Regions from separate parts of the Mesorhizobium sp. RCAM 05099 genome, predicted to be linked through region 3. Evidence: riboswitches for the same ligand, from Rfam matches in the RefSeq annotation. Region 3 holds a riboswitch; each other region holds the start of a gene.
What was found. Region 3 has a riboswitch for thiamine pyrophosphate ahead of thiC (phosphomethylpyrimidine synthase ThiC). Riboswitches for the same ligand answer to the same signal wherever they lie in the genome.
Positions count from the first base shown of each region.

Region 1 (4,031 bases), 1.9 Mb from region 3:
CGCAGCGTCGGCCACTCGATCAGCCGGTATGCCGGCCGGGCTCCCATGCCGAGCTGGCTCGCCAGCCGCCATTGGTCGGCCGGGATGGTCTGTAGCGCCTCGAGGAACAGCCTTGTCGCCAGCGGCAGGTTGAAGAAGACATGCGCCACGAGAATGCCGGACAGGCCATAGATGCCCGGCCAGGTTCCACCACCGATCATCGTGAGCGCGCCGGCGAAATAGCCGGCGCGGCCATAGAGAGCGAGGATGCCGAGAGCCGCGACGATGGCCGGCAGCGCCAACGGCACGGCGAAAAGCTGCAGGATGAAGGCGCGGCCTAGGAAACGTGGATGGCGCGACAGGGCGCGCGCCACGAACAGTGCCGGGCCGACGGAAAGCAGCGTCGAAAGTGCCGCCTGCCACAGCGTGAAGCGCACGATACGCAGGAGGTAGGGATCGAAGGCTGCCCATGCGCCAGAAAAGTCATGGGCGCCTTCGAAAAGCAGGCCGGCAAACGCGCCGCCAATCAGCAGCGCGATCGCGGCAAGCGCGACAATGCCGACGGTGATGCGGGGATCGGTCGGATGGCGCGTATGCATGTCGCGCTACCCAACGCCGCAACGGGTGCTGATCGAAGTAAATTCTTGGCTCGGCTCGAGTTCCCACCCACCCCCCTCTGTCCTTCCGGACATCTCCCCCGCAAGGGGGGAGATTGCGCGTTCCACCGCCTGGGCCAATCTGCGAAGTGACAGGAATGAGCGAGGCGAAAGAGCTGCCAATCTCCCTCCTTGCGGGGGAGATGGCCGGCAGGCCAGAGGGGGGTGGCTTGGCATAAACATCCGACGCGGTTTGAACCCTATTTGCTCATCACCGCCAGCCATTCATCGACCCAGGCCTTGCGGTTGGCCGCGACCTCCTCCGGGCTGAACAGCAAGGTCTTGGTCGGCTTGACCAGTTTGTCGAAGGCCGGGTTGAGCGGCTTGTCGGTCTTGCCGGCGGGGAACATCCAGTTGGTCTCGGGGATGGCGTCCTGGAATTTCGGTCCGGTCATGAAGGTCATGAACTTTTCCGCCAGCGGATTTTTCGCGCCTGTCGTGGTGATGCCGGCAACCTCGATCTGCAGGTACTCGCCCTCCTCGAAGGACGCCGCCTGGTAGCGCTCGGTGTTCTCGGCGACCATATGGTAGGCCGGCGAGGTGGTGTAGGACAGCACCATTGGCGCCTCGCCCTTGGTGAACAGGCCATAGGCTTCGCTCCAGCCCGGCGTCACGGTCAGCACCTTCGCCTTGAGCTTGGCCCAGGCTTCCGGCGCCTTGTCGCCATAGACCGACTTCACCCACAACAGCAGGCCGAGGCCCGGCGTCGAGGTGCGCGGATCCTGGATGACGATCTTGTCGTCGGCGCTGCCCTCGACCAGGTCCTTCAGGCTCTTGGGCGGTGTCTTAAGCTTCTCGGTGTCGTAGACGACGGCGAAATAGCCATAGTCGAACGGCACGAAGGTGTCGTCGCTCCAGCCGCCCGGCACGTTGATGTCCGCCACCGCGCCATGCGGCGCGAACAGGCCGGTGGCCTTGGCATCGGCGGTTAGATTGGTGTCGAGGCCAAGCACGATATCGGCCTTGGTCGATGCCCCTTCCAGCTTGACGCGGTTGAGCAGCGCCACGCCATCGGCGACCGAAACGAAGTCGACATCGCAGCCGCATTCGGCTTCGAATTCCTTCTTCACCACCGGACCGGGCCCCCAGTCGGCGGTGAAGCTCTCATAAGTGTAGATGGTGAGCTTGTCCTTGGCCAAGGCCGGCCCGGATAGCACCACGATCATTGCCGAGACAAGAGAGTATAAAAGCGTGCGCATCGGCGCCTCCTTCGTTCGAATTGAAAGGAATTGAGGCGTCGGACTGTCCGAAACGTCTAATCCCTCCGCCGGTACAAACCGGATCAGGTTCAGCGGGTTGGCGAGACTGCCTCTCAGCCGGTCCGCGAAGATCGCGTCCGGCACCCCGTTAGAGCGTTTCGACACATAGGCCCGGCCGATGAACCGCGCAAGTGGGAGTCTGCCGGCCTTCCGTTTCCGTTGCCGGGCTGGTAAGGGCCACAAGATATGAGCACATTCACCATCCTGCTTGGCGGCGATCTCATCCGCACGCCCCGGCTCGACCGCCAGGTCGAGGGTTCCCGCGTGATCGCCGCCGACGCCGGCATCGGTCATGCGCGGCTGCTCGGCCTTGTCCCGGAACTGTGGGTGGGTGATTTCGATTCGGTGCCGGCCAATCTGCCGGATGCTCTCGCCGCCGTGCCCCGCCGGACCTTTCCGGCGGAGAAGGACAAGACCGACGGCGAACTGGCCATCGCCGCCGCGTTCGAACGCGGCGCGACCAGCCTTGTGCTCGCCGGCGCTTTCGGCGGCAAGCGCGCCGACCACGCCTTCCTGCATATGGCGCTTGGCCTGCGGCTGGCCGAAGCCGGGACCGAGGTGCTTCTGACCAGCGGCGCCCAGGAAGCTGTCCCCCTGCTGTACGGAACGGCTGGCTTCGACTATGCCGACGGCACGCTGTTTTCGGTGCTCGGCTTTTCCGAGCTTGCCGGCCTGACCGTCACGGGCGCCAAATGGCCGCTGAACCACGTGAAGGTGGCGTTCGGCTCGTCGCTGACCATTTCCAACGAGGTCAAGGGCCGCCTCGGAATCGCCCTGGATCATGGCCGCGCGATGCTGCTCGCTCACCCCTATCCATTACCCGAAAGCTGATATGGCCCCGCCCCTTCTCAATCTCGACGGGATAAAACTGACCTTCGGCGGCACGCCGCTGCTCGATGGTGCCACCTTGACGGCTTCCGCCGGCGACAAGATCGCGCTAGTCGGCCGCAACGGTTCTGGCAAGTCGACGCTGCTCAAGATCGCCGCCGGCCTGATCGAGCCGCAGGACGGCGAGGTTTTCCGCCAGCCTTCGGCGACCGTCCGCTATTTGCCGCAGATGCCCGACATGGAGGGTTTCGCGACGGTGCGCGCCTATGTCGAGGCGGGACTTGGTCCTGCCGACGATCCCTACCGCGCCAGTTATTTGATGGAGCATCTCGGTCTCACAGGCGAGGAGCGGCCGAACGATCTTTCCGGCGGTGAGGCCAGGCGCGCGGCCCTTGCCCGCGTCATGGCGCCGGAGCCCGACATCCTGCTGCTTGATGAGCCGACCAATCATCTCGATCTGTCTGTCATCGAATGGCTGGAAGAGGAGCTCGTCCGCACCTCCTCGGCACTGGTCGTCATCTCGCACGACCGCCGCTTCCTCGAGCGCGTATCGCGCGCCACCATCTGGCTCGATCGCGGCCAGACCCGCAGGCTGGACAAGGGTTTCGGCCACTTCGAGGAATGGCGCGACCAGGTGCTGGAAGAGGAAGAACGCGAGCAGCACAAGCTCGGCCGCCAGATCGTGCGCGAAGAACACTGGCTGCGCTATGGCGTGACGGCGCGGCGCAAGCGCAACATGCGCCGGCTTGGCGAGTTGCAGACCATGCGCCAGCGTTTTCGCGGCCATCGCGGCGCCGAAGGCTCGGCCACCATGGTGGCGAGCGACGCCGCCGAGTCCGGCAAGCTGGTGATCGAAGCCAGGAACATCGAGAAGAGTTTTGGCGATCTGACCGTGGTCAAGGGGTTTTCGACCCGCATCCAGCGCGGCGATCGCGTCGGCCTGGTCGGGCCGAACGGCGCCGGCAAGACGACGCTGCTGAAGATGCTGACCGGCGAGATGAAGCCCGATGCAGGTTCCGTGCGGCTCGGCACCAATCTTGAAATCGCCACGCTCGACCAGAAACGCGAGGCGGTCGACCCCCAGGAGACGCTGGCGCAGTACCTCACCGACGGGCGCGGCGAGAACCTCGTCATCAATGGCGAACAGCGCCACGTCGTCTCCTACATGAAGGATTTCCTGTTCAAGCCGGAGCAGGCGCGCACGCCGGTGCGCGAGCTTTCCGGCGGTGAGCGGGCGCGGCTGCTGCTGGCGCGCGTGCTGGCGCGACCGGCAAACCTTCTGGTGCTCGATGAGCCGACCAACGATCTC
Region 1 is NZ_CM185035.1:1,083,069-1,087,099, reverse strand. It holds gene thiP (thiamine/thiamine pyrophosphate ABC transporter permease) at 1-578, opposite strand, end outside; gene thiB (thiamine ABC transporter substrate binding subunit) at 836-1,834, opposite strand; TPP riboswitch at 1,878-1,992, opposite strand; gene AC56QQ_RS05300 (thiamine diphosphokinase) at 2,081-2,725, shown strand; gene AC56QQ_RS05295 (ABC-F family ATP-binding cassette domain-containing protein) at 2,727-4,031, shown strand, end outside.
Region 1: another riboswitch for thiamine pyrophosphate. It lies ahead of thiB (thiamine ABC transporter substrate binding subunit); the one in region 3 lies ahead of thiC (phosphomethylpyrimidine synthase ThiC).

Region 2 (4,031 bases), 3.4 Mb from region 3:
ACTTTCGGTCGTCACCGCCGTGGGGGCGCTTTCACCCAAACCGGCCGGCTGACAGGCGCGGCTCGACCCTGCTCGGGCGGTTCGCGAGGTCGTCCTGGATCGCCGGTCGCAGAATGATGGCGAGGGAAGGCACTGTTTGACCGGACGCCGGAAGATGAATTCGACTGACCCCGCCGGTCGTGGGGGGCCGATCAGCGCCGCTTTCATGCTGGACATCTCTGCTTACACCGGACCGCTGCTTGCCGGCTCGGTGGAGGCGGGAAACCGTATCGGCGCGATCGTCGTGCCTGGCTTCCGGCGGCGACCCACCGACCGCGATGCGGATGCTCGTGGGCGAGGCGGCGCCGGCCTACTGCAAGGGCGCCTTGTCAGGGGCGCCGCAGCCAGGTCAGGCGGCTAGGCCTGCCAACCGGCAGGGCGCCGGTCAGGCGATGGGGAGGCGTGGAGTTCGACCTTGCCGACGGCAGGGTTTTGCATCGCACCTACAGCCGTCTGCTGAAACGGCTCCTGAAAGTGCGAAGTATGTTCGCACGCGCTCCAGTCACGGAAGCGCGCCCGGTAATGCGACTTTTCGGCAAAGTGGAAAGCAAGCCCGGGCAGAGATGATCGTCCGCCGCAGGCCTGTAGCCCACTTGCCACAATTGCTGTCGGCGAGGTGGTGTCCAGCGGGCTGCCGTCGGCGCCTGGCGCAATAGTTTTGGCGCAGTACGCTGAAAAAACGGCTTTCCCAATCGCTCGAATGGTGCTTTAACCCCCGCATCCACAGGGGTGCTCCGTACGGTCGGGGCTGAGACGGGGGCGGCAAGCCCACAGACCCTAGAAGCTGATCTGGGTAATACCAGCGGAGCGAGGCGGGCGATGTTTTCAGGCGCACAAATTTCCCTGTATCCCATGGCCGACGATTTCGTCGGCGTCATTCTTGGTGCGCTCGGTGCGCTCGATCCCTACCGCGACAGGCTCAGGATCGAGACCGATGATATCTCGACCTTGCTTGTCGGGCCGCCCGAAGTCCTGTTCCCGGCTCTTCGCGATCTGTTCGTGGCGGCAGCGCGCAGCGGCAAGCATTGCGTCCTGTCGGCGGCCATTTCGCGCGGCTGTCCGGGCGAGCCGGACGATCCGATCTGCCGCTCCGATGCGTTTGACGGACCTGTCGGGCCGCTCGGCCCGCGCAAGGAGGCTGCCATCCGCGCGGTGCGTGAAACCGCTGTCGCTGGCCAGCCGGCGGCAGCGCAGTTCTCGCTCTATGTGATGGGCACCGACGACCACATGGACGAGATCTATGGCTGCATCGATTTCCTGAAGCAGTCCGGCGTCTATGAGCGCTCCAAGAATTTCTGCACCAAATTGCGCGGAGATGCCGGCGCGATCTTCGTGGCGCTGAACGAGGCTTTCTGCCGCTTCGGGCCAGGCGCCGGCCACGTAACCCTCGACGTCACGGTCTCAGCCAACAGCCCCACCGCTGTCTGAGCCTGCCCGCGCTTGCGCGCGAGCGCCCGTCCAAGGACATCTCCCGTGGTCTCATCGTCGTCCAGCCGCTCGCGTCAACTCGCTGGTCTCTTCGCCAAGGCAGCGCCGGCGGTGACCTCGGTCGGGCTGCTCCTGCTGGCGTGGGAGCTTTGCGCCCGTTATTCGGGCATCAAGCCGACGATACTGCCGGCGCCGTCGCGCGTCTTCGCGCAGGCGATGCTCAATCGCGAAGCGCTGGTCGACAATGCCATTCCCACCATCCGCGCCACGCTATTCGGCTTTGCCTGTTCGCTCAGCGCTGCCTTCGCGCTGTCGATGCTGGTCGACTTTTTCCAGCCGCTGCGGCGCGCGCTGTTTCCCGTGTTCGTCATCAGCCAGACCTTGCCGCTGGTCGCCATCGCGCCGCTGGTCGTGCTGTGGTTCGGCTTCGGGCTGATGCCCAAGATCCTACTGGTGGCGCTGGTCACCTTCTTTCCGATGCTGGTGGCTCTGGTGCAGGGCTACGAGGCGACCGAGGCCGAGATCGGCCAGGTGCTGCGCGCCATGGGGGCAGGGCGCTGGCGCGTCTTCGTGCTGGCGCGGCTGCCTTCGGCGCTGCCCTATTTCTTCGCCGGCTTGAGGATCTCCATCACCTATGCCGTGGTCGGCGCCATCTTCGCCGAATATGCCGGTGCCGCGAAGGGGCTGGGCATCTACATGCTCAATGCCAAGAACAATTTCCGCCCCGATCTGGTGCTGGCCGCCGTCGGCGTCAGCGCCGCGCTCACGCTTGTCCTGTTTGGACTGACGGTGCTGCTGCAGCACCTGGCCGTGCCCTGGGAACGGGCCGACAGGCAAGCTCAGGGGAAGGGGCCACGGCGATGAGCCGGCTCGAACTGCGGCATGTGCGCAAGGCGTTCGGCGGGCTGGAGGTACTCGCCGACATTTCGCTTCGCGTCGGCGCCGGAGAATTCGTCTCCATCCTTGGTCCTTCGGGCGCCGGCAAGTCGACGCTGTTCCAGCTCCTGACCGGCGCGCAGCACGGCGATGGCGAGATGTTCTTCGACGGCACGCCGCTCGACGATCACGGCAGGTATTTCGCCTTCATGCCGCAAGGCGACGCGCTGATGCCATGGCGGCGCATCCTCGACAACGTGACGCTCGGGCTCGAAGTGCAAGGCGTCAGGCGAAAGGCAGCGCGGGCGCGTGTCGCACCGCTCTTTGCCGAGTTCGGGCTTGCCGGCTTCGAGCGGCATTTTCCGGCGCAGCTTTCGGGCGGCATGCGCCAGCGTGCAGCGCTGTTGCGAACAGTGGTGCAGGAGCGCGACATGCTGCTGCTCGACGAGCCGTTCGGCGCGCTCGACGCACTGACCCGCACCGCCATGCAGCGCTGGCTGGAGCAGATGTGGGGCCACCACCGCTGGACCGCGCTGCTGATCACCCACGACGTGCGCGAAGCCGTGTTCCTGTCTGACCGCATCTATGTGCTGTCGGCGCGCCCGGCCCGCATCGCCCGTGAAATCAAGGTGCCCCTGCCGCGCCCGCGCGGCCTTGGCGGCGATGCCGCGCGGCAGGCGAGCGCGCTCGAAGCCGAGATCCTCGACACCATTCTCAATCCCGAACTCGACCCGCAACCACCCGAAGGATACGATCATGACTGAATTGACGCGCCGCCAGGCCCTGTTGCTGACCCTTGCCAGCAGTCTTCCGCTTGCTGCCGGAGCGGGCCAGGCTCAAGCGCAATCGGCGGCACAAAAGGTCACCGTCGCACTCGACTGGACGGTCAACACCAACCACATTGGGCTGTTTGTCGCCCGCGACAAGGGGTTCTACCGCGAGGCTGGCCTCGAGGTCGATATCCTGCCCTACAGCGACACCGGCGCCGGCACGCTCGTCGCCAACCGCGTCGCCGATTTCGGCATCAACGGCACCATCAGCCTCTTCACCCAGAAAACCGCCGGGGCCGACTTGAAGGCCGTCTATGCCGTGGTGCAATCAGAAACCGGCCGAGTGGTCTTCAATGCGGCGCGCGGCGAGATCAAAAGCCCGAGGGACCTTGACGGCTTGACCTATGGCGGCTTCGGCAGCGCCTGGGAAAACGCGCTGATCGGCACCATCATCCGCCACGACGGCGGCAAGGGCAATTTCGAGACGGTGACGCTCGGCACCTCGGCCTATGAAGCGCTGGCCAACGGCTCGGTCGATTTCACGCTCGAGGTCGCGACCTGGGAGGGTGTCGAAGCCGAGCTCAAAGGCATCAAGCAGCGCAGCTTCGTCTATGCCGACCATGGCGTGCCCGACGAGCACACGACGCTGATCTCGTCGAGCGAAGCCTATCTCCAGGCCAATCCGAAAGTCGCGGCCGGCTTCGTCCAGGCGACGCGGCGCGGCTATCAGTTCGCCGTCGATCATCCCGATGAGGCTGCCGCACTGTTGATCGCGGCCAACAAGGATGCCTTGACCAATCCGGCGCTGATCCGCGCTTCGCTGAAGGCACTGATCGATGGTCACTTCTTGCGCAGCCAAAGTGGCGCCATCGCCACCATGGATCCGGCCAAGATGGAAGCAATCGGCGACTACCTGTT
Region 2 is NZ_CM185035.1:2,757,933-2,761,963, forward strand. It holds gene AC56QQ_RS13665 (putative RiPP precursor) at 1-52, shown strand, start outside; gene AC56QQ_RS13670 (hypothetical protein) at 155-400, shown strand; TPP riboswitch at 755-868, shown strand; gene AC56QQ_RS13675 (YkoF family thiamine/hydroxymethylpyrimidine-binding protein) at 859-1,467, shown strand; gene AC56QQ_RS13680 (ABC transporter permease) at 1,513-2,331, shown strand; gene AC56QQ_RS13685 (ABC transporter ATP-binding protein) at 2,328-3,107, shown strand; gene AC56QQ_RS13690 (ABC transporter substrate-binding protein) at 3,100-4,031, shown strand, end outside.
Region 2: another riboswitch for thiamine pyrophosphate. It lies ahead of AC56QQ_RS13675 (YkoF family thiamine/hydroxymethylpyrimidine-binding protein); the one in region 3 lies ahead of thiC (phosphomethylpyrimidine synthase ThiC).

Region 3 (4,031 bases):
GCGGTGATCGGCGGGAAAGCGATGGCGCTTGTAGCTGACCGGCCAACTGTTCCCCATCGCCACCAGCCAACACTGATCGGCGGTTAACGCGACATCGCCCGCGTGGCGTTGGCGAAATACAAATTTCGCCCGAAGCGTCCTGCGCGACCGCTTCGCGCTCAGGGAAACGGCTGCGGTTGCGGTCGAGATTGATCCGCGCACCTTCACGGCCGAGATGGCCGAAGCCTGGGGAGCAGCCGGCGTGAACCGCGCAAGCCTCGGCGTGCAGAGCTTCGATCCCGTTGTTCAAAAAGCGGTCAACCGGGTGCAGAGTGAGACGCAAATGGCGGCTGCCGTCGAAGGGCTGCGCCGGCATGGAGTAAGCCGTATCAATTTCGACCTCATCTTCGGTCTCCCGCATCAGACGGTGCAGTACTGCGTCCAGACCGCGACGGCGGCGGTCGCCATGCGCCCCAACCGGCTTGCGGTGTTCGGCTATTCGCACATTCCGTCGCTCATAAATAATCAGCGCCAGATCGAGGAGACAGCACTGCCGGACAGCGCTGTCCGCGCCGAACAGGCTGCGGCCGTGGCCGAGACGCTGGTTGCCGCCGGCTACCGAGAGATCGGGCTCGACCATTTCACCTTGCCGGACGATGAGCTTACACTGGCGCAGAAAACCGGTCGCCTGCGGCGCAACTCCTGGGTTACTCGGCCGACACCTGCAAAACCCTGATCGGTTTCGGCGCGTCGGCTATCGGCCGCGTCGGCGAAGGGTACGTCCAGAACGAGGTTACACGGGATTCTTACACCCGGCACATCGCAGCTGGCCGTCTGGCGACGTCAAAGGGCTACCGTCTCACCGACGAAGACCGCGTGCGAGCGGCAATCATCGAGCGATTGATGTGCGATCTCGAGGCGGATGTGCCGGCAATCTGTGCCGGTCACGGATCTGATCCGATCCGTTTTCTCGATTCAGCCGAAGGCTTGGCGATGCTGGCCGAGGACGGCATAGTGGACATCGAAAAGGGTTTCATTCGCGTGCGGCAGGAGCATCGCTTTGTGATTCGCGCTGTTGCTGCCGCATTCGATGCATTTCTCGACCGGGTTGCCCCGTAAGCACAGCAATCGGCATGAGCGGAGGCCAAAGGGATTACCGCTCTTCGCTAGCGGCTTGGGTAGCTTGGCGATGTTCTCGACGACCGTTCCGTGGCAGCGTGGTGGTCGCAATCCTTTCGAACGGACCCTGCCGAAGAAACCGCCTTTCTGCAGCTCGATTCGGCAACAGTTGGCTGTCCTTATCGACATGCCGCGGCTGGCCAGTCTGCCCTTCCGTTTCCTTCACTGGTGGTCATCTGTCGAACCGCGCCCACGAAAATGAATTCGCCGCTGACCAATGACGACGGCAGGTCGGATCGAGGCGATCTACGCGCAAACGTTTAGTGCCGATTGAAGGCGAGACCATCATAAGAATCGATCTTTAAGCCCCGAAGGTTTGGCGATCCCCGTATCCCTGCCCAGGTTTTCGGGGCGTGATTGTCGCCGACGCATGCGCGAGCTTTTCTGCCCGGTCTGATTGGCCGTCGACCACTCCCGCGGCCCGAAGGCGCTTGACAAAGTAGCGCCGGCTCGTTCAATTCGGAGCATTCACCAGGGGAGTCCCGGCAAGGGGCTGAGATACTGCTGGCTTTCGCGGCGCAGTGACCCGTTGAACCTGATCCAGTTCATACTGGCGTAGGGACGGTGCAAGCGCTTTGCGGGAGTTCACGCCCGAAGTCCTGTTTCGAACAGGCGGCCAGAGCGTCTTTTCATCCTTCCGGCACAGAACTGGGTCTCCAATGCATGAGCAAAGGAGCCTCAAGATGAATGCCCTCACCCCCGCCGTGTCGACGGGACCACTGCCCGCCTCTCGGAAAATCCACAAATCCGGCCTCCTCCATCCGCACATCAAGGTGCCGATGCGCGAAATCTCCGTCCATCCGACGGCGGGCGAACCGACCTGTCACCGTCTACGATCCGTCCGGCCCCTATACCGACCCGACCGTCGAAACCAGTATCGAAAAGGGCCTCGCCCGGCTTCGCCATGAATGGATCATGGCGCGCGGCGATGTCGAAGCCTATGATGGCCGCCATGTCCGGCCGGAAGACAATGGATTCGCCGCGGGCGGGCGCCTGACGCCGGAATTTCCCATTCGCAACCGGCCGCTCAGGGCCAAGGCAGGCAAGGCGGTGACCCAGCTTGCCTATGCGCGCGCCGGCATCGTCACGCCTGAAATGGAGTTCGTCGCCATACGCGAAAACCTTGGACGCGACATGCTGCGCGGCAAGCTCAAGCGCGACGGTGAAAGCTTCGGCGCGGCGATCCCCGACTTCGTCACGCCGGAATTCGTGCGCGACGAGGTGGCACGCGGGCGGGCGATCATTCCAGCCAACATCAATCATCCCGAGAGCGAGCCGATGATCATCGGCCGCAATTTCCTGGTCAAGATCAACGCCAATATCGGTAACTCCGCGGTCACATCGTCGATGGCCGAAGAGGTCGAAAAGATGGTGTGGGCGATCCGCTGGGGCGCCGATACGGTGATGGACCTGTCGACCGGCCGCAACATCCACAACATCCGCGACTGGATCGTGCGCAATTCACCGGTGCCGATCGGCACGGTGCCGCTCTACCAGGCGCTCGAGAAGGTCGGCGGCATCGCCGAGGACCTGACCTGGGAGGTCTACCGCGACACGCTGATCGAGCAGGCCGAACAGGGCGTCGATTATTTCACCATCCACGCCGGCGTGCGGCTGCACTACATCCCGCTGACCGTTGACCGGGTCACGGGTATCGTCTCTCGCGGTGGCTCGATCATGGCCAAATGGTGCCTGCATCATCACCGGGAAAGCTTCCTCTACGAGCATTTCGCGGAGATCTGCGATATCTGCCGCGCCTATGATGTGTCCTTCTCGCTCGGCGACGGCCTTCGTCCCGGCTCGATCGCCGACGCCAACGACGCGGCGCAATTCGCTGAACTGGAAACGCTCGGCGAGCTGACAAAGATCGCTTGGGCGAAGGATTGCCAGGTGATGATCGAAGGCCCCGGCCATGTGCCGATGCACAAGATCAAGGAGAACATGGACAAGCAGCTCGCTGTCTGCGGCGAGGCGCCCTTCTATACACTTGGACCGCTGACGACCGACATCGCGCCAGGCTATGACCACATCACCTCAGGCATCGGCGCCGCCATGATCGGCTGGTTCGGCACCGCCATGCTCTGCTACGTCACACCCAAGGAACATCTCGGCCTTCCCGATCGCAACGACGTCAAGATTGGCGTGATCACCTACAAGATCGCCGCCCATGCCGCCGACCGGCGAAGGGCCATCCGGCCGCGAAAGTCAGGGATGATGCCCTTTCCCGCGCGCGCTTCGAGTTCCGTTGGGAGGACCAGTTCAACCTGTCGCTCGATCCGGAAACGGCGCGGGCTTTCCATGACCAGACCTTGCCCAAGGAGGCGCACAAGCTGGCCCATTTCTGCTCGATGTGCGGACCGAAATTCTGCTCGATGCGCATCTCCCACGACATCCGTGCCGAGGCCCAGAAGGAAGGCATGGCGGCAATGGCGGCAAAATACCGCGAGGGCGGCGATCTCTACATGCCGGCGGACGAGACCGGCGCACCACTTATGCCAGAGGCGCCTGAGCGATCATGAAGCTCCTGGTCAAGGGGGCCGGCGTCGCCGGCCTCACCGCCGCCTTAGAACTCGCCGCCCGCGGCGCGGGGGTCACAGTCGCCGAGATGCGGCATGGCCTTGGTGGCAATGCGTCGTGGTTCGCCGGCGGCATGCTGGCGCCATGGTGCGAGCGTGAAAGCGCCGAGCTGCCGGTGCTGGATCTCGGGCGCGACGCCGCCGACTGGTGGAATGCGGTACTGCCGGGTCAGGTGACGCGGGCCGGAACGCTGGTCGTTGCGGCACTGCGTGATACTGGCGAGCTCGACCGGTTTGCCAGTCGTACGTCGGGGCATCGGCGTGTCGATGAAGACGAAATTGCGCGCCTGGAACCCG
Region 3 is NZ_CM185035.1:6,155,983-6,160,013, forward strand. It holds partial or broken gene AC56QQ_RS30535 (radical SAM protein) at 137-1,098, shown strand; TPP riboswitch at 1,622-1,738, shown strand; partial or broken gene thiC (phosphomethylpyrimidine synthase ThiC) at 1,818-3,677, shown strand; gene thiO (glycine oxidase ThiO) at 3,674-4,031, shown strand, end outside.